2 regions of the Arthrobacter sp. V1I7 genome follow, and region 1 is predicted to be linked to the other one. Evidence: predicted binding sites of a transcription regulator. Region 1 holds the regulator's gene; the other holds the start of a gene.
The links. Region 1 encodes Rex, which represses fermentation and respiration genes when NADH is low (regulators of the CRP and FNR family bind a similar motif). Its sites were predicted from a motif close to CTTGTGAANNNNTTCACAAG; they were not measured.
Positions count from the first base shown of each region.

Region 2: QFZ69_RS07335 (glyceraldehyde-3-phosphate dehydrogenase) is a predicted target of Rex. The motif match lies at 5,212-5,231, and genes of this name have one in related genera.

Region 1 covers NZ_JAUSYS010000001.1:620,753-629,124, forward strand. The annotation lists partial or broken gene QFZ69_RS02940 (alpha-hydroxy-acid oxidizing protein) at 1-52, opposite strand, end outside; gene QFZ69_RS02945 (3-deoxy-7-phosphoheptulonate synthase) at 514-1,626, shown strand; gene QFZ69_RS02950 (helix-turn-helix domain-containing protein) at 1,854-2,066, shown strand; gene QFZ69_RS02955 (30S ribosomal protein bS22) at 2,258-2,356, shown strand; gene QFZ69_RS02960 (HAD family phosphatase) at 2,458-3,276, opposite strand; gene QFZ69_RS02965 (glutaredoxin family protein) at 3,449-3,721, shown strand; gene QFZ69_RS02970 (redox-sensing transcriptional repressor Rex) at 3,795-4,490, shown strand; gene QFZ69_RS02975 (resistance to Congo red protein) at 4,538-5,260, opposite strand; gene QFZ69_RS02980 (hypothetical protein) at 5,495-6,244, opposite strand; gene QFZ69_RS02985 (YceI family protein) at 6,488-7,036, opposite strand; gene QFZ69_RS02990 (histidine phosphatase family protein) at 7,246-7,914, shown strand; gene QFZ69_RS02995 (TlpA disulfide reductase family protein) at 7,968-8,372, shown strand, end outside.
Region 2 covers NZ_JAUSYS010000001.1:1,565,173-1,573,544, reverse strand. The annotation lists gene QFZ69_RS07360 (acyl-CoA dehydrogenase family protein) at 1-853, shown strand, start outside; partial or broken gene def (peptide deformylase) at 898-1,471, shown strand; gene QFZ69_RS07350 (alpha/beta fold hydrolase) at 1,544-2,248, opposite strand; gene QFZ69_RS07345 (HNH endonuclease family protein) at 2,258-3,061, opposite strand; gene QFZ69_RS07340 (hypothetical protein) at 3,204-3,413, opposite strand; gene QFZ69_RS07335 (glyceraldehyde-3-phosphate dehydrogenase) at 3,504-4,994, opposite strand; RNA gene rnpB (RNase P RNA component class A) at 5,286-5,679, opposite strand; gene QFZ69_RS07325 (slipin family protein) at 5,811-6,629, shown strand; gene QFZ69_RS07320 (YaaA family protein) at 6,710-7,468, shown strand; gene QFZ69_RS07315 (zinc ribbon domain-containing protein) at 7,475-8,212, opposite strand; gene QFZ69_RS07310 (Nif3-like dinuclear metal center hexameric protein) at 8,275-8,372, opposite strand, start outside.

The DNA of each region.
Region 1 (8,372 bases):
CTGGCGGGGTGCTGGGCGCCTCGGGGTTGCCGGGCTCGATGGTGTGCGTCATGGTTGCCTCCGGGCAGGTCTCGTGGTGCGGGATGTTCTGCGTGCGGCGAAGCTCCGCCGGCTGTGGGTCCAACCCGAGTCTAGGCACTTGAAGCCGTGGGTGTTGCTGGAATCCTGGGCAGCCTCACGGGCGCGTCCGGCGTCTCCCTCGCTCGCCGAGGCCGCCGGCTGCTGGAGGCGCCACGGCGGCACGGCGCCGGGCGGAGCACCGCGGCATTCCGGCTGCCGCGGCGCAATGTTACGCACCCCGTTTTGCCGCAGGGACGTTCCCGGGGCTATGGTCAGCGCTATGACAAACCGTTGGTATGCGTATTTTTCGTTGGCTCTGGAGGGGCCCGCGTCTAACTGACACGCATCCAACCTTCCTTCAGAGCCAACAGGGCAGAGATCATTCTCTGCCCTTCGCCATTTCCCGGCGGGTTCTGATCAGGGCCCGCTCCGTAACCGGAACAGGACCTCAGCATGAGCATCGAAGCAGCCCCCGAATCCCAGCAGTCCACGTCCAATCTCCGTGTCAGCGAGTTCACCTCGCTGCCCACGCCGCAGGCCATGATGGCTGAGCTGCCGCTCGACACCCAGGCCGCCGAGGTCGTCGGACGCGGCCGGGACGAGGTCCGGGCCATCCTGGACGGCGTCGATGACCGGCTCCTGGTGATCGTCGGGCCTTGTTCGATCCATGACCCCAAGGCCGGGCTGGAGTACGCCCGCCGGCTGGTCAGCCAGGCCGAAAAGCACCGCGAAGACCTGCTGATCGTGATGCGCACCTACTTCGAGAAGCCGAGGACCACGGTGGGCTGGAAGGGCCTGATCAACGATCCTCAGCTCGATGGCAGCCACGACATTGCCGCCGGGCTCCGGGCCGCCCGCCGGTTCCTGCAGCAGATCACCGCGCTCGGCCTGCCCACGGCCACCGAATTCCTCGAGCCGATCAGCCCCCAGTACATGGCGGACCTCGTCTCCTGGGGTGCCATCGGGGCGCGGACAACCGAAAGCCAGATCCACCGGCAGCTGGCGTCGGGGCTTTCCATGCCGATCGGCTTCAAGAACGGGACCGACGGCGACCTCCAGGTCGCGCTGGACGCGTGCAGCGCCGCCGGCGCGGCCCAGGCCTTCCTCGGGATCGACGATGAGGGCCGGGCGGCGCTCGTATCCACGGCCGGCAATCGGGACGCCCACATCATCCTCCGCGGCGGACGCAAGGGCCCCAACTACTCTGCCGCAGACGTCGAGGCCGCCTCCGCCACGTTGGCCGCGCGGCAGCTGAATCCGCGCCTGATCGTGGATGCGAGCCACGCCAACAGCGGCAAGAGCCACCATCGGCAGGCCGAGGTGGCCCTCGAGATCGGTTCCCAGCTGGAAACCGGGGGACCATCGGCGGGCGCAATCGCGGGCATCATGCTCGAGAGCTTCCTGGTCGGCGGGGCGCAGAACCTGGACGTTGCGGCGCACGCCGCGGGACGGGACGATCTGCTCTACGGCCAGAGCGTCACCGATGCGTGCATGGACTGGCAGGTGACGGCGTCGGTCCTGGGGCAGCTGGCGGCGTCCGCACGGACGCGCCGGACCCGGGGCTAGGGACGGTGCCCGACGGGAACTGCGATGTCGTCCCGGGCGACTCCCCAAATAAGGTCGTGATTTCCGCATTGCCTGCGGAAAGTCCGGTGGGATTACTGCGCAAGTCTTTCACAGGGGCACCAAGAGCCCCTAGAGTATCTATCACATGGTTGTTGGATGGCTCAGCATCGGCGCACCGCCATGTCATCTAGATAGGGCTGCCGCTTGTTGAGTAAGGAATAAAAGAAATGTCACCGGAGGCCAACTTCTCCAATGCTCGATTCTTGACCGTGGCTGAAGTCGCGGAGCTCATGCGCGTGTCCAAAATGACGGTGTATCGTCTCGTGCACTCCGGCGAGATGCCCGCCGTCCGATTCGGCCGCTCGTACCGGGTGCCGGAAAGCGCCGTCGAACAGTATCTCAAGGGTGCCGTAGTCGACGGACGCACCGAGACTGCCTGAATCCCTTAGATCGGAAGACCGCGTCCGCGGGCCTGTGCCGCGGCGTCGGTCATGGTGTGCCCCGGATAGGCGGTACCCTGTTAAGGAACGTTTTACGTCATTGTAAGAACCTGTCAGTTGCACAGTCTGCTGCTTAGCCCGCGGACCCTTCCCAACAGGCAGGTACTACATCTAGCCGGTAAGGAACTTTCGTGGGTTCAGTTATTAAGAAGCGTCGCAAGCGTATGGCCAAGAAGAAGCACCGCAAGCTGCTTCGCAAGACGCGCCACCAGCGCCGCAATAAGAAGTAGCAATTCTTCGAACTGCGTGAGAGATGCCCGCTGCCTTCCAGGTGGCGGGCATTTTCTTTTGGCCTTACCGCGGCGGAAGCGGACGGCTCAACCCACAGGGGTCAGCGGGTGGGGCCCCGGAAGCGGGAGAAGCCCCGCCACAGGCCGTAAATGGCCCCGCCGACCGTGGCCGCCTTGAGGCCCAGCGTGGCGGCCCGCCGCCCGGAGCGGAAGTCGTAGACGGGCCAGTTGTTTTCCCGGGCATGGCGCCGCAGCCGGGAGTCGGGGTTGATCGCCACGGGGTGCCCCACCATGCTCAGCAGCGGAATGTCGTTGTGGGAATCGCTGTAGGCCCAGCACCGGCTGAGGTCCAGGCCTTCGACCCGTGCCATCTCCCGCACTGCCACGGCCTTGGCCGGGCCGTGCAGGATGTCGCCCACCAGCCGCCCCGTGTACGAGCCGTCCAGGATCTCGCCGACGGTGCCAAGGGCTCCCGTGAGTCCCAGCCGGCTGGCGATCACGGTGGCGACCTCGATCGGCGTGGCGGTCACCAGCCAGACCCTGCGGCCTACCCTGAGATGCTGCTCGGCCAGGGCCTTGGCTCCCGGCCAGATGCGGGATTCGATCATCTCGTCGTAGACTTCTTCGCCGAGGGCCTCGACGTCCTCGACCGTGAAACCGGAGGCCAGCGTCAGGGCAGAGTCGCGGACGGCGTGTACATCGTCGATGTTTTCGCCGCGCAGCACGAACATGAGCTGCTTCCACGCAAAGCCGGCCGCCTGGGGGATGGTGAACGCCCCGCGCTGGTGCATTTTGCGGGCCACATGGAACAGGCTGGCGCCCTTCATGAGGGTATTGTCGACGTCGAAAAAGGCCGCTTCGCCGTGCTGCGGTGCTGCAGCAGGCTGCGTGACCACAGCGACGTACTTCTCCTCGGGCATATATCGAGTCTAGTCACTGCCGCGACGGGCCCCGTCGCACTGATGGCCCGGAGCGCGGACGGCCCGGAGCGCGACGGCCGCGCGTCGACGCCGGATGGCCCGGAGCGCGAACGGCCCGGGACGCGACGGCCGCGCGTCGACGCCGGATGGCCCGCCGGGCTACCGTGGAAACATGTCCAAGCCCGCGCCCCTCCCCGATGTAGTTCTGATCACCAAAGCTGACTGCCACCTCTGCGCCGAGGCGCGCGCCGCCGTCGGGCGTGTCACCGCCGCCCTGGGCATCGGCTGGACCGAGCAGTCGGTCGATCAGGACACGGCGCTCCGAGAGCGCTTCGCCGAGGAGATTCCCGTGGTGCTCGTCGACGGCATCCAGCGGGATTTCTGGAAGATCGACGAAGTCCGGCTCGCCCGGACCCTGCGGCGGGCGCTGGACGCGCAGTCCTGAGCGCGAGTGCTTTGTTGGCTGAACTGCGTGGGCTCTAGAGTGGGAAGCACAACGCGACGCAATGGAGCAGATAGTGACTTCGCTGGATTCATCTCCCGAGGCTGTGCCCGGGGGAGCCGGGTCTGCCGCCAAGCAGATTCCGCCCGCGGCCGTAGCCCGGCTGACGATTTATCTGCGCGCCCTCACCACACTGCTGGCCGAGGGGGTGGACCGGGTTTCGTCCGAGTCCCTCGCCGAGGCCTCCGGCGTCAGCTCTTCCACGCTCCGCAAGGACCTGTCCTACGTGGGTTCCTATGGGACGCGCGGGGTGGGCTACGAGGTTCAATACCTCAACCGGAATATTGCCGCCGCGCTGGGGCTGACGCACGACTGGAAGGTCGCGATTGTCGGCGCCGGCAACCTGGGCAAAGCCCTGGCCCGGTACGGCGGCTTTGAATCCCGTGGGTTTGAGATCGTTGCGATCTTTGACGCCGACCAGATGGTGGTCGGCAGCGAAGTGGGCTGGCTGCGGGTCAGCGACGCGGCGGACCTCGAATCGGTCCTATTGCGGACGGGCACAAATATGGTGGTCCTGGCGCTCCCCGCCACGGTGGCGCAGAGCGTGTGCGACCGCGTCGTTGCCGCCGGCGTGCGGAGCATCCTCAGCTTTGCCCCCGTGATGCTGCAAGTACCGCCGGGCGTCAACCTCCGGAAGGTGGATATGGCAACTGAGCTCCAGATCCTTGCCTACCACGCACAAAGGGCGCAGGACCCGGAGGACGTCGACTAGCGTCAGACGTTCCGGTTCCTGCGCCCAGGGCGCCGGAGGTTGGCGGATTAGTTCCGGAAGGGGCCGCCCGGCTGTGCGTAGGGATTGGCGAAAGGCTGCTGCTTGCGGAAGTACGGGGAGGTCGCCGGCAGGTAAAGCATCACGATGCCCGCGATGCCGGCCAGCACCGCGAGGGTGCCGATGCTCAGCGGGAACAGGCTGAAGACCGACAGCGCAGCGAAGACCGTGCCCAGAATCCGGGCCCAGTTCTTACCCTTGCGGACGTTGAGCGCCACGAGGGCGTAAAGGGCCGTACTGATCACGGCGAACACCACGATGGTCCCGACCAGGAAGGGCCTGATGTCGTTGAAATTGACGTCCGCGCCGCTGGCCGCCATCTGCTCCTGGAACATGTCCCGCACCGCGGGGGTATCCAAGGTGCCGATGGACAGCAGGAGCGAGAGCAGCCACAGCACGCCGGAGGCGACAATCAGCCAGAAGGCAATGTTGACGAGCTTGGGCACACCGTCGCCCGTTTGCTGCTGGCCTGCGGAGTACTGGGCGTAGGGGGACTGGCCGTACTGGGGTGCGTTCTGCCCGTACGGCGGGGTGGGGGGCGTCTGCTGGCCGTACTGGGGCGCGTTCTGGCCGTACTGGGGTGCGTTCTGCCCGTACGGCGGGGTGGGGGGCGTCTGTTGGCCGTACTGCGGCGCGTTCTGGCCGTACTGCGGCGTGGGCTCGCCCGGAACAGGACCGTCCGGGCTTGACGGCGGGACTGGAGGAATACTCATGGGCGGTCCTTCATATGTCGATCTGGATCGGCTACCGGGACCAGTAATCCTTGCCCTGCCCCCAGCATGGTTTAGTTCAACCGTACAGCGGGCCAACCGCTGCAGGGATCATTCCCGAGAGGTATTTTCAGCCATGATCCGGAGGTTCAGCCCGGACGGCGGCAGGCCACCATCGGCGGCGCCCCTTAGCGGCTTTTCAGCGACTCTTCCGGGTACTCCGGCCGCACCCCGCGATCAGACTCGGCCGCGCAGTGACGCGAACCAGGCCTGGGAATTAGGCAGCCACATCAGCACGGTGGCCGCGAGGCTGATGATGAAGCCCGGCCAACTGCTGCCGCTCCGGCCGTCCGTGGCGCTGGCGCTGATGATGGTCAGGAGCAGGGATACCCCGGCCAGGATCGTGAGGGCGAACCGGGCCCATTCGCGGCCTTCCTTCATTTTCATGGCCAGGATGATTTGGGCCGCGGCCAAGGCAAGCGCCGCCAGCACCAGCAGCAGCACCATGATGCCGATGCCGGGAGCGACGGCCAGAAGGACGAAGGATCCGAAGAGGCCGACAACTCCTCCCAGCAGGCCGAGCAGACCTCCGATGAGCCAGATCCAATAGGAGACCTTCAGCTCGATTGGCATGTTGGCGACGCTGAACATGCCGGAGAAGCCCCCTTGGGGCATGACATCGCTGACGTTCCGGGGCCGGTCGGCGGGCATCTCAAAGCGGAAGCCGCCCGGAGCCGCGGGCTGCCCTGGCGGCTGAAAGCCCGGAGCCTGGCCGTAGCCCTGTTGTGGTGGCTGGCCAAAGCCCTGCGGCGGCCCGTAATGACCCTGCTGCGGCGGCTGGTAGCCCGCTCCGGCGGGAGCTCCGTCCGGAGAACCGGCCGGCGGACCGGCGGGAGGCGGTTCGGAGCCGGTTGGCGGAACGTTGCCGGGCTGTGGGGGCTGGGCACCCGGCTGCTGCGGCGGCGGTACCTCGTTAGGGTTGCTCATGGCTCTCACTGTAGACCGCGACACCCCCGTTATCTAGGGAATTTCAGCCCGGTCCAGAGCATGTCGGAACCGGTCCTGGCTGGTCGGCAAGGCCGGCGGCAAGCAGGTGGGAAATCGTGGGCCAGGTCAGCGTCATACCGAGGCTCGCTGGCTGCCCGGCAGTTGAACGCCACTGGTAAGCGGTTAAACAAGAGCACCCCGCTCCATCCCGGGGATGGAACGGGGTGCCGCTGCAGCGGACGACTATGCTGCGGGAGCGATGAAGGCCAGTTCGAGGTTGACGGCAACCTTGTCGCTGACGAGCACGCCGCCGGCTTCGAGCACGGCGTTCCAGGTCAGGCCGAAGTCCTTGCGGCTGATCGTGGTTCCGGCGGACAGGCCGGCGCGGGTGTTGCCGAACGGATCAACAGCAACGCCGTTGAACTCGGTCTCGAGGGCCACCGGACGGGTAACGCCCTTGATGGTGAGGTCTCCCTGGAGTTCGTAGACGTCGCCCTTGGGGACGATGGTGTTGGACACGAAGGAGATTTCCGGGAACTTCTCGACGTCGAAGAAGTCTTCGCCGCGGACGTGGCCGTCGCGGTTGACGTCGCCGGAGTCGAAGCTCGCCGTCTTGATGGTGGCGTTGACCTTGGAATCGGCGACGTTGTCGGCGAGCTCGAGGGTGGCTTCGGCATCCTTGAACTGACCGCGGACCTTGCTGATGCCTGCGTGGCGGACAGTGAAGGCAATCTCACTGTGCGAGTTGTCGAGGGACCAGGTGCCGGTGGTGACGTTGGCGGGAAGAGCCATGATGTTTCTCCTTGAGTCGGGTGGGTACTGCGGTCGGTCTGATCGCCAGTCGAAACTATTCATTGAAGTCTCAACTAACTGCTTCACCCAGTATAAACATGCATTTGCATCTTTTATTCCAACGGCAGGGAACATTTCTTCAAACTCTTCAGTTCTACTTCTTGTAGAAGATTTCGTCATTGACCCTGCCCTTTGAGAAACTGGTACACATGCCCCAAGCCATTGTTCATTTGCTCCGCCACGGCGAGGTCCACAATCCAGATGCCGTCCTGTACGGCAGGCTGCCGGAATTCCACCTCTCCGAGCTCGGCCGGCAGATGGCGCTCATGCTTGCGGAGCACTTCCACGACCGCGCAGCCCACGGGGCGAACATCGTCCACCTGGCTGCCTCTCCGCTGACCCGCGCGCAGGAGACGGCGCAGCCCATTGCCGAAGCGCTCAACCTCGAAATCACCACCGAGGACCGGATCATCGAGGCAGTTAACTACTTCGAGGGTCTTCACGTCTCCAAGGCAGAGCTCCTCAGGCCGAAGCACTGGCCGATGCTGCGCAACCCGTTCCGTCCCTCGTGGGGGGAGCCCTACAAGCTGCAGGCTGCCCGCGTCCTTGCAGCCGTTCAGGATGCGCGGCTGCGGGCCATTGCACTCGGCGGCGGCGGCGACGCCGAGGCAATCCTGGTCAGCCACCAGCTGCCCATCTGGGCCACCCGGCTCAGTGCCGAAGGCAAGCCCCTTTGGCACGACCCGCGGAAACGGGAATGCACCCTCACCTCGGTCACGTCTCTCGTGTTCGACGACGTCGGCAGCCTTGTGCGAGTCGAATACGGCGAGCCCGCCGCAACCCTCCTGCCCGGTGCGTCCAGCACCCCGGGAGCCTGAGCATGACCGGACGCGACGCGCCCCGGTCCGACGGGCAGCGGACCCGGGCCGCCATGACCCGCCGCAGCGTGCTGACAGCGGGCGGCGCGGCGATCGCCGTCGTGCTGGGGCTCTCCGGCTGTGCCCAGGAAGATGCGCTGGCCAAACAGGCCAAGGCAGGCGACAACAAGAACTATGTGGCCGGCGACGGGTCGGTGACGGAGTTCGCCCTGGCGGACCGCAAGAGCCCGACTGACATCCACGGCACGCTGTTCGACGGCACCACGGTCAATGCCGGCGATTTCCAGGGCAAGGTCACCGTGCTCAACTTCTGGTTCGCGGCCTGCGCCCCTTGCCGGGTGGAAGCGCCCTCGCTGGAGGCCCTGCACCAGGAGTTCAAGAGCCAGGGCGTGCAGTTCTATGGGGTGAACCTCCGCGACGAGAAGGCCACCGCGGAAGCGTTCGACAAGACGTTCAAC
Region 2 (8,372 bases), 940 kb from region 1:
GCTGGCCTACGGCTCCGATGACCTCAAGGGCCGCTGGCTGCCGGGCATGGTGTCCGGCGAGATTGTGACCTCAATCGCCTGGACCGAGCCCGGTGCCGGCTCGGATCTGCGCGGCATCCGCACCAAAGCAGTGCGCGACGGCGACGGCTGGCTGATCAGCGGACAGAAGACTTTCATCGGAAACGGCGTCTCCGGCGATGCATCCCTGGTCCTGGCCCGGACCGACGGCAGCACCGGGCGGGGAAAGCAGGACTCCTTCTCCCTCTTTCTGGTCCGCAAGGGCGAGGGATACAACACCGGCAAGCAGCTGGACAAGATGGGCCTCAAGGCCTCGGACACGGCCGAACTGTTCTTCGACAACGTCCCCGTCCCGCACGCCGACCTGGTCGGCGAAGAGGGCAAGGGCCTGCAGTACGCCGCCGAACAGCTCCCCCAGGGCCGGCTCGCCATCGCCACCGCAAGCTCCGCCGTCGTCCGCGCCATCTACGAGGCAACGGTCCGCTACACGAAGGAACGCAACGCCTTCGGCGAACGGATCATCGACTTCCAGAACAGCCGCTTTGAGCTCGCCGACATCCTCACCGAGGTCGAGGTCACCGAAGCCTACGTGGACCAGGCGATTCTGGCCTTCAACGCCGGCGAGCTCGACGCCGCCGCCGCCGCCCGCGCCAAACTGTGGGCCTCCGAGCGCGCCAAGTCCATCACCGACCGCTGCCTCCAGCTGCACGGCGGCTACGGCTACATCCTGGAGTACCCCGTAGCCCAGGCCTTTCTCGCGGCCCGGCTGCTGACGATTTTCGGCGGCACCAACGAAATCATGCGCGACGTCGTCGGCCGCACCATCGCCGGCTGAGCGCTCCCAAGCACCGCCAAGAAGCATTCGAGGAAACAGCTGAAATGACCGTTCTGCCAATCACGATCTGGGGCGAGCCCGTACTGCACCGCCGGGCGGCGGAAGTGGAGGTTTTCGACGACGAGCTCCGCGCCCTGATCGCGGACATGTTCGAGACCAACGATGCCGCCAACGGCGTCGGCCTGGCCGCACCCCAGGTCGGGGTTGGGCAAGCGGCTCTTCGTCTACAAGTACGCCAACGACGACGGCGCTCCGGCGTCCGGCGTCGTCGTCAACCCGGTGCTGACCCTCTCCAAGGTGTCCGGCGCACTGCCGGACCCGGACGAGGAAGAGGAAGGCTGCCTGTCCTTCCCGGGCGGGCAGTACCCGCTCAAGCGCGCCGAGTGGGCCCGGGTGCAGGGCTTCGACGGCGACGGGAACCCCCTCGACTTCGAGGCGACCGGGTGGTTCGCCCGGGTGATCCAGCACGAATACGACCACCTCGATGGCAAGCTCTACGTCAACCGGCTGATCGACCGGTACGCCCGCAAGGCCATGAAGGAGGCCAAGAAAAGCGGCTGGGGCGTCCCCGGGCTGACCTGGATGCCGGGCGTGGACCCGGACCCGTTCGGGCACTGACGCAACGGCCGACTGCCGTAACGGCCGCGGCTGACGGTCTGAGCCGCGGCAAGGGTGTTGAGCCGCGACCGTTCAGGAAGCGCGGCCGACGGCGGTCCGGATCGCGGCGCCAAGCTCGGCCGGCTTGGTGAACTGGGGCCAGTGGCCGGTGGGCAGGTCAACATATTCGACGTCGCGGATCCGTCCTAGTTCGGCCACATACGGGTGGCCGGACTCAATCATCTGGCTCAGCATCGAGGACGGGAACTCGCAGGCGATCACGGTAGCAGGGACCTCATAGCGGCGCTCGTCCGTCAGGTGCTGCCGGTCCTGGGCCACACCTTTTGGCTGCGGGACCGCGCGGGCCCGGAACTTGGCCCGGAGTTCCTCGCTCAGATCCAGGAGGTCCTCGTCGTCGAAGAGCTCCCACGGGGGCAGCGGCACGTCGTCGCCGTCTGCGGGGAGTTCATCGTTGATCACGCCGCCCTCGCCGAGCGGGCCGCTGTCCACGTAGATTGCCCGGGCCACCCGGTCCGGACGGGCGTCGACGGCGCCATGGATAATGGCTCCCCCGCCTGAATGACCAACGAGGACCACCGGGGCGTCGAAGGAATCGATCTTGGTTACAACGGCGTCGATGTGCGTGCGCAGGCCGATGTCGGCGCGCGGCGCGTCGGCTGACTCCAGGCCCGGCAGGGTGAGCGGATGGACCGTATGTCCGGCCGCAACGAGCGGCGGGGTGACCTCCTCCCATGAGGAGGCGTCCAACCAGAATCCGGGTACCAGGATGATGTCCATGCCGGTACCCTACCTGCCGTGCGGGACAATCGTCTGCTGGTGCGGGCAGGATGCCAGTATCCGTTTCATCGCGTCCTTCTCCGCAGGCGTGACCCACAGCCGGTAGGCGGCCTTGATCGAGATCTGCCGGGCGACATAGTGGCAGCGGAAGTTCGTGTTCGGCGGGAGCCAGGTGGCGGCGTCGGACGCGCTCTTGTCCTGGTTCGCCGGCCCGTCCACGGCGATGAGGTTCAGCGGGTCGTTCGCCAGGTGCTCGCGCTGCTGGGCTGTCAGCTGTTGCGCGCCTTTCTGCCAGGCGTCTCCGAGCGCCACGACGTGATCGATCTGTACGGCTTTGCTGGTCTCGGCGCCCCGGCGGAAGGTGATCAGCTGCCCGGTGTAGGGCTCCCGGAAGGATCCGCTGGCCACCCGGCAGTTGGAGGCCTCGGTGAAGACTGCGTCTGCAAGGTCGCGGCGGAGTATGTCGTTGCGGGTATCGCAGCCGTTGCGGTCCACATCCAGCCACGCCTGGCCGAAGGCTTTGCGGTCATAGTTCCCGCTCGCCGCCCGGCCCTTGACCGTCAGCGTGTCCAGCAAGGCAACCGCAGCTACGGGAGGGACCACGCGGATGGACGGGACGGCCTTCATCCAGTCCTGGGCGAGGACCGGCGCCTCACGGGGTCCGTCCGCCGGCGGCGCGAAGGCGGTGAACTGGCCGATCGCGAAGAACCAGCCCAGTCCTCCGAGCACAAGGAAGGCCGCTACGGCCAGGATTCCCCAGGCCAGGCGCGAACGACGGCGCGCCCGGCGGAACTCCGCCCACGTGACTGTCACGACCGAACCCGGCCGCGGCGCTTCAAAGCGGGGATTTCTAACTGCATGCCTGAAGCCTAGGGCAGGGGTACGACGCTCCGGAGGTTGTCCACAGTGTGGAGGGCGGGTGGCGGCGTTGCAGGAACAAAAAGCCCGCCCGGGGCTACTGCTCCCTGGTCACCCGCACCAGGTCTTCATTGGCAATGGTCATCAAGTCCTCGAGCTGCTTGACCCTTGCGTCGTCGATCTCTCCGGCGTCCCGTTTGGCGAGGGCATCGTCAAGGAGTCGTTTTGCTTCCTTGGCGTTCCGGCGGGCGATGTCCAGGGCGCGTTCAAGGGTGGTTTCGTGGTCCACAACCGAGTTCTGTTCCATGGCTCCATTGTGGGTGCCTTTCCCGGCTGATTCCAGAGGATCGGCCGGGAAAGGGCACAAAAACGTCCCGGTCAGGGGCGTGCCATGGTGTCAGACCTCGGCCGGCAGACCGGCGGCTGCCAGGAGCGAGGCCGCATCCTTCGCGGGGAACGTCGGCGGGTTCACGCCCGCCATTTCCTCCATGACACGGACAACCTGGCAGCTGTAGCCGAACTCGTTGTCGTACCAGACGTAAAGGACGAGGTTCTTGTCGTTGGAGATCGTGGCCAGGCCGTCGACGATGCCTGAGCGGCGGGAGCCGACGAAGTCGGTGGAGACAACTTCGGGTGAATCGATGTAGTCGACCTGCTTCCGCAGCTCCGAGTGCAGCGACATCTCCCGCAGGTAGTCGTTGACCTCATCCTTGGTGGTGCCGTTTTCCAGGCTGAGGTTAAGGATTGCCAGGGACACGTCCGGGGTGGGGACCCGGATGGAGCTTCCGGTAAGTTTGCCGAGGAGTTCCGGCAGGGCCTTCGCCACGGCCTTTGCGGCACCCGTCTCGGTGATCACCATGTTCAGGGCGGCGGAACGCCCGCGGCGGTCGCCCTTGTGGAAGTTGTCGATCAGGTTCTGGTCATTGGTGAAGGAGTGGACGGTCTCCACGTGGCCGTGCACCACACCGTAGCGGTCGTTGATCGCCTTCAGGACGGGGGTGATGGCGTTGGTGGTGCAGGAAGCCGCGGAGACGATCCTGTCCGAGTCAGTGATCGACGCGTGGTTGATGCCGTGCACGATGTTCTTCAGTTCGCCCTTGCCCGGAGCGGTGAGGAGCACGCGGGAAACGCCCTTGCTCTGCAGGTGCTGGGACAGGCCCTCGGCGTCGCGCCAGCGGCCGGTGTTGTCGACGACCAGTGCGTCGCGGATGCCGTAGGCGGCGTAGTCAACCGTGGCGGGGTTGTCCGAGTAGATGACCTGGATCTGCACGCCGTTGGCGGTGATCGTGTCGTTCTCGAGGTCCACCTTGATGGTGCCTTCAAAGGAGCCATGGACCGAGTCGCGGCGCAGCAGGCTGGCGCGCTTGGCCAGGTCGTTGTCCGAGCCGCGGCGGACCACGATTGCGCGGAGCCGCAGGCCGTGGCCGCCACCGGCCTTTTCGATCAGGAGGCGGGCCAGGAGCCGGCCGATGCGGCCGAAGCCGTAGAGGACGACGTCGGTGCTGGTGCGGTCGTCGCCGCCGCGCTTGCCGACAACTTCGGCGAGTTCCTCACGGAGGAACTCATCGAGGCTGACGCCGCCGCCCTCTGCGCGGTACTTCTCGGTGAGGCGCGCGATGTCGATGGCTGCCGCGCCGAGGTCCAGCTTGGTCAGCGCGTCCAGCAGCGGGGCGGTCTCCTCGAGGCGTAGCTCCTCCTTGCTCATCCGGCGGGCGAAACGGTGCGCCTTGAGGATGTTCATGGTGGACTTGTTGATGAGGCTGCGGCCGTGGATGGAGGTCACCACGTTGTTCTCGCGGTACAGCCGGCCGATCACCGGGATCATGGCCTCGGCGAGCGCCTCACGGCCCATCCACGTATCAAGACAAGAATCTGACGTCTGGCTCACAGAATTACCTTCCTAGAATCCACCACATACGTCCTCGTATATGGAAGTCGGCCGCCGGATGGTATCCGGAACCTGGGCGTCGCCGGGGATTCGGTCCACCCCGGCAACCGCATGTGCCGCAAAGAAAAACCACCGGCTGCGAACGCAGACCCGGTGGCAGAACTTCTACGTTCGCTATCCATTCTAGGTCGGCACCCGGTCGCCACGTAGCCGGGGCGGCGTGAAATCACTCACATAGGCGCGGTGTGCCCTGGGCGGAGGGTACTCCCACGACGTGGGAGCCGTGGCGGGTGGATGGGTTGACCGATACGCCGGGTTCTGTGTTCCCGCGCCGTTACCAGCGCGGGAGTAGCGACCATCCATCTACGGACGCCGTTGCCGACGCCCTCCAGCGGCCTACCCGGACACTCGGGCGAGCAGCCCTCAAACGTGTCCTGTCTGGCCTTGCTCCGGGTGGGGTTTACCTAGCCTTCCCGGTCACCCGGGAAGCTGGTGGTCTCTTACACCACCGTTTCACCCTTACCTGCCCTGCCGCGTGTGCTAGCACCCACGGCACGCAGGCGGTCTGTTCTCTGTGGCACTGGCCTGCGGGTTACCCCGAGTGGGCGTTACCCACCACCCTGCCCTGCGGAGCCCGGACGTTCCTCGAGCCACTTGCGTGACGCGCGGCCGCCTGGTCAACCCATCCGCTGTCCATTCTACGGTCCCGGGAGAGCGGCCGTCGCCGGAGCCAAACGGGTGCTCCGGTGGGAGAATGGAAGCAGGACCGGGGGCAGCCCGTTCCCCGGTTTCCGGGTGCGCAAGGGAAGTGATCCGATGGATCTCACCGCCATCATCGTGCTGATCGTGGTCGTGGTTGTGGTGCTCGTGCTGGCCAGGATGTCGATCCGGATCGTGCGGCAGTACGAACAGGGCGTCCTGTTCCGGCTGGGGAGGGTGGTTGGCGTGCGGTTTCCGGGGTTGCGCTTCATCATCCCCGTGATTGACAAGCTTCACCTCGTCAGCCTGCGGATCGTGACCATGCCGATCCAGTCGCAGGGCATCATCACCCAGGACAACGTGAGCGTCGACATCTCGGCGGTGGCCTACTACCGTGTCATCGATGCGGTGAAATCCGTGGTCGCGATCGAGAACGTGGCCGCCGCGATCAACCAGATCGCCCAGACCACGCTGCGGAAAGTGGTCGGCCGTCACAGCCTCGACCAGACACTGTCCGAGACGCAGCGCATCAACAGCGATATCCGCGAAATCCTCGACGCCCTCACGCTGGCGTGGGGCGTCGAGGTTACGCTCGTGGAGCTCAAGGACATCCAGCTTCCCGACGGCATGAAGAGGGCGATGGCCAAGCAAGCGGAGGCCGAGCGGGAGAAGCGGGCCAAGATCATCGCCGCCGAAGGCGAGGCCATCGCCGCCACGGCGCTGGGCCAGGCATCGGACACGATGATGGCACACCCTCTGGCGCTGCAGCTGCGCAACCTGCAGTCGTTGGTGGAAATCGCGGTGGACAACAACTCGACAGTGGTCTTCCCCGCACCGTTGATGAGTACCATCGGCGAGCTGTCCGCCTTCCTGTCGCGCGAAAACCAGGCCGCGCAGGCCGCCGCCACCCAGGCTTCCCCGGTGAAGGCTGCCTAGCCACGATGCCAGGCCGGCACCTGGACTGAGCAGAGCACCACCGGCGCCGCCGGACGCAGAGGCGCCGGTAAGATTGGACGGTGCTGATTCTGCTGCCGCCCTCCGAAGGCAAGACTCCCGCCGTTGGTGGAGACGCCGTCGACTGGGCCTCCCTGAGCTTCCCCGGACTCAACAGCTACCGGGCGAAAGTGCTCGACGCCCTCGGCACGGTCAGCGCCCACGAGGACGCGCTCGCCCTCCTGGGTGTCGGCGCCTCGCTGCGCGCCGACGTCGAACGTAATACCCGGCTGCACGCCGAGCCCGCGGCGCCCGCCCATCAGGTCTATTCCGGTGTGCTCTACGACGCGCTGGGCTATGACTCCCTGACTCCGGTGCAGCGGAAGAAGGCGGAGGCGGCGGTCCTGGTCGTTTCCGCGCTCTGGGGCGCCATCCGCTTCGGGGACCGGGTACCGGCGTACCGGCTCTCGATGGGCACCGCGCTTCCCGACGTCGGACGGCTGGCCTCGTTCTGGAAACCGCACCTCAACGAGGCGCTGCTGGCCGCGGCGGAGGGTGAGCTGTTGGTGGACTGCCGCTCCAGCACCTACGCGGCGGCGTGGACTCCCCCGGCGCCGCAGACTGTCGCGGTCAACGTGTTCAGCGAAGTCGACGGGGTCCGCAAGGTGGTCAGCCACTTCGCCAAGCACACCCGCGGGGAGCTGGCGCGCCATCTGCTGACGCGCCGGGGCAAGGCCCCGGCGACGCCCCTCCAGCTGCAGCGGGCGGCGGCCGAGAAGTGGACCGCGGAACTCGTCGAGGGCACGGCCCGGAAGCCGCACGCCCTCAACATCATCCTGTAGCGGCGGCTACGCCCACTCGGCGGAGCGGACCAGGATGCAGCCGGAATCCGGGCAGAACACGATGTCGTCCTCGGCCGCGGCCTTGATCTCGGCCAGGTCGCCCGGGCTCAGGTGCATGCCGGAACCTTCCGAAGTGCCGTGGAAGAGCCGGGCGGCACCGACGCCGCGCTTGGCCAGGGTCTTCTCGTAGACCGCGAGCAGGCCGGCGTCCAGTCCGTCAGCGAAGGCGGCACGCTTGCCGCGCACCACCGTGGCCTCGGCGGCGATCTCGGCCAGCTGCTCGTCCAGTTCCGCGCGGATGACGCCGAAGGATCCCTGGATGTCATCGACGATCTGCTGCTGCGCGGCCTGGCGGAGGCGCAGCGAGTCCAGCCGCTCCAGGACCTCGAGTTCGACATCTTCGAGGTCGGAGCGGCGCTTGTTGAGGGAGACGAGGTCCTTCTGCAGGGCCACCAGATCCTTCGACAGGCCGGTGCCGCTGTTCAGCCTCGCCTCGTCGCGTTCAATCCGGGACGCAACCTGTTCCACGTCGGCTTCGGCGCGCTTGAGCTCGAGCTCGGCATCGTGGACGGCCACTTTCGCGGCACCCAGCTCCCCGTTGGCCACCCCAAGGGCAGCCTCGAGGTCGGTGATCCGGGAGTCGCTTTCAAGGCTTCGGCGGCGGTTGGACAAGGACTTGAGTTTGGCATCAAATCCCTGCAATTCGAGCAACTTCAACTGTTCCGCCGGTGCTGCCTTGGCCACTATTACCTCCGTTTGTTCCCTTCCGGCGTTTAGCCGGGCACCTGAACGGCGCTCCCTAGACTCTAGTCCCCGCCCGGAGTCAGAATGAAGTCCCAGGGGTCGCTGTTGGTGGCGCTGACCCGGATCTCGACGTCGTGCCCCTGGTCGGTGAGGACATTGC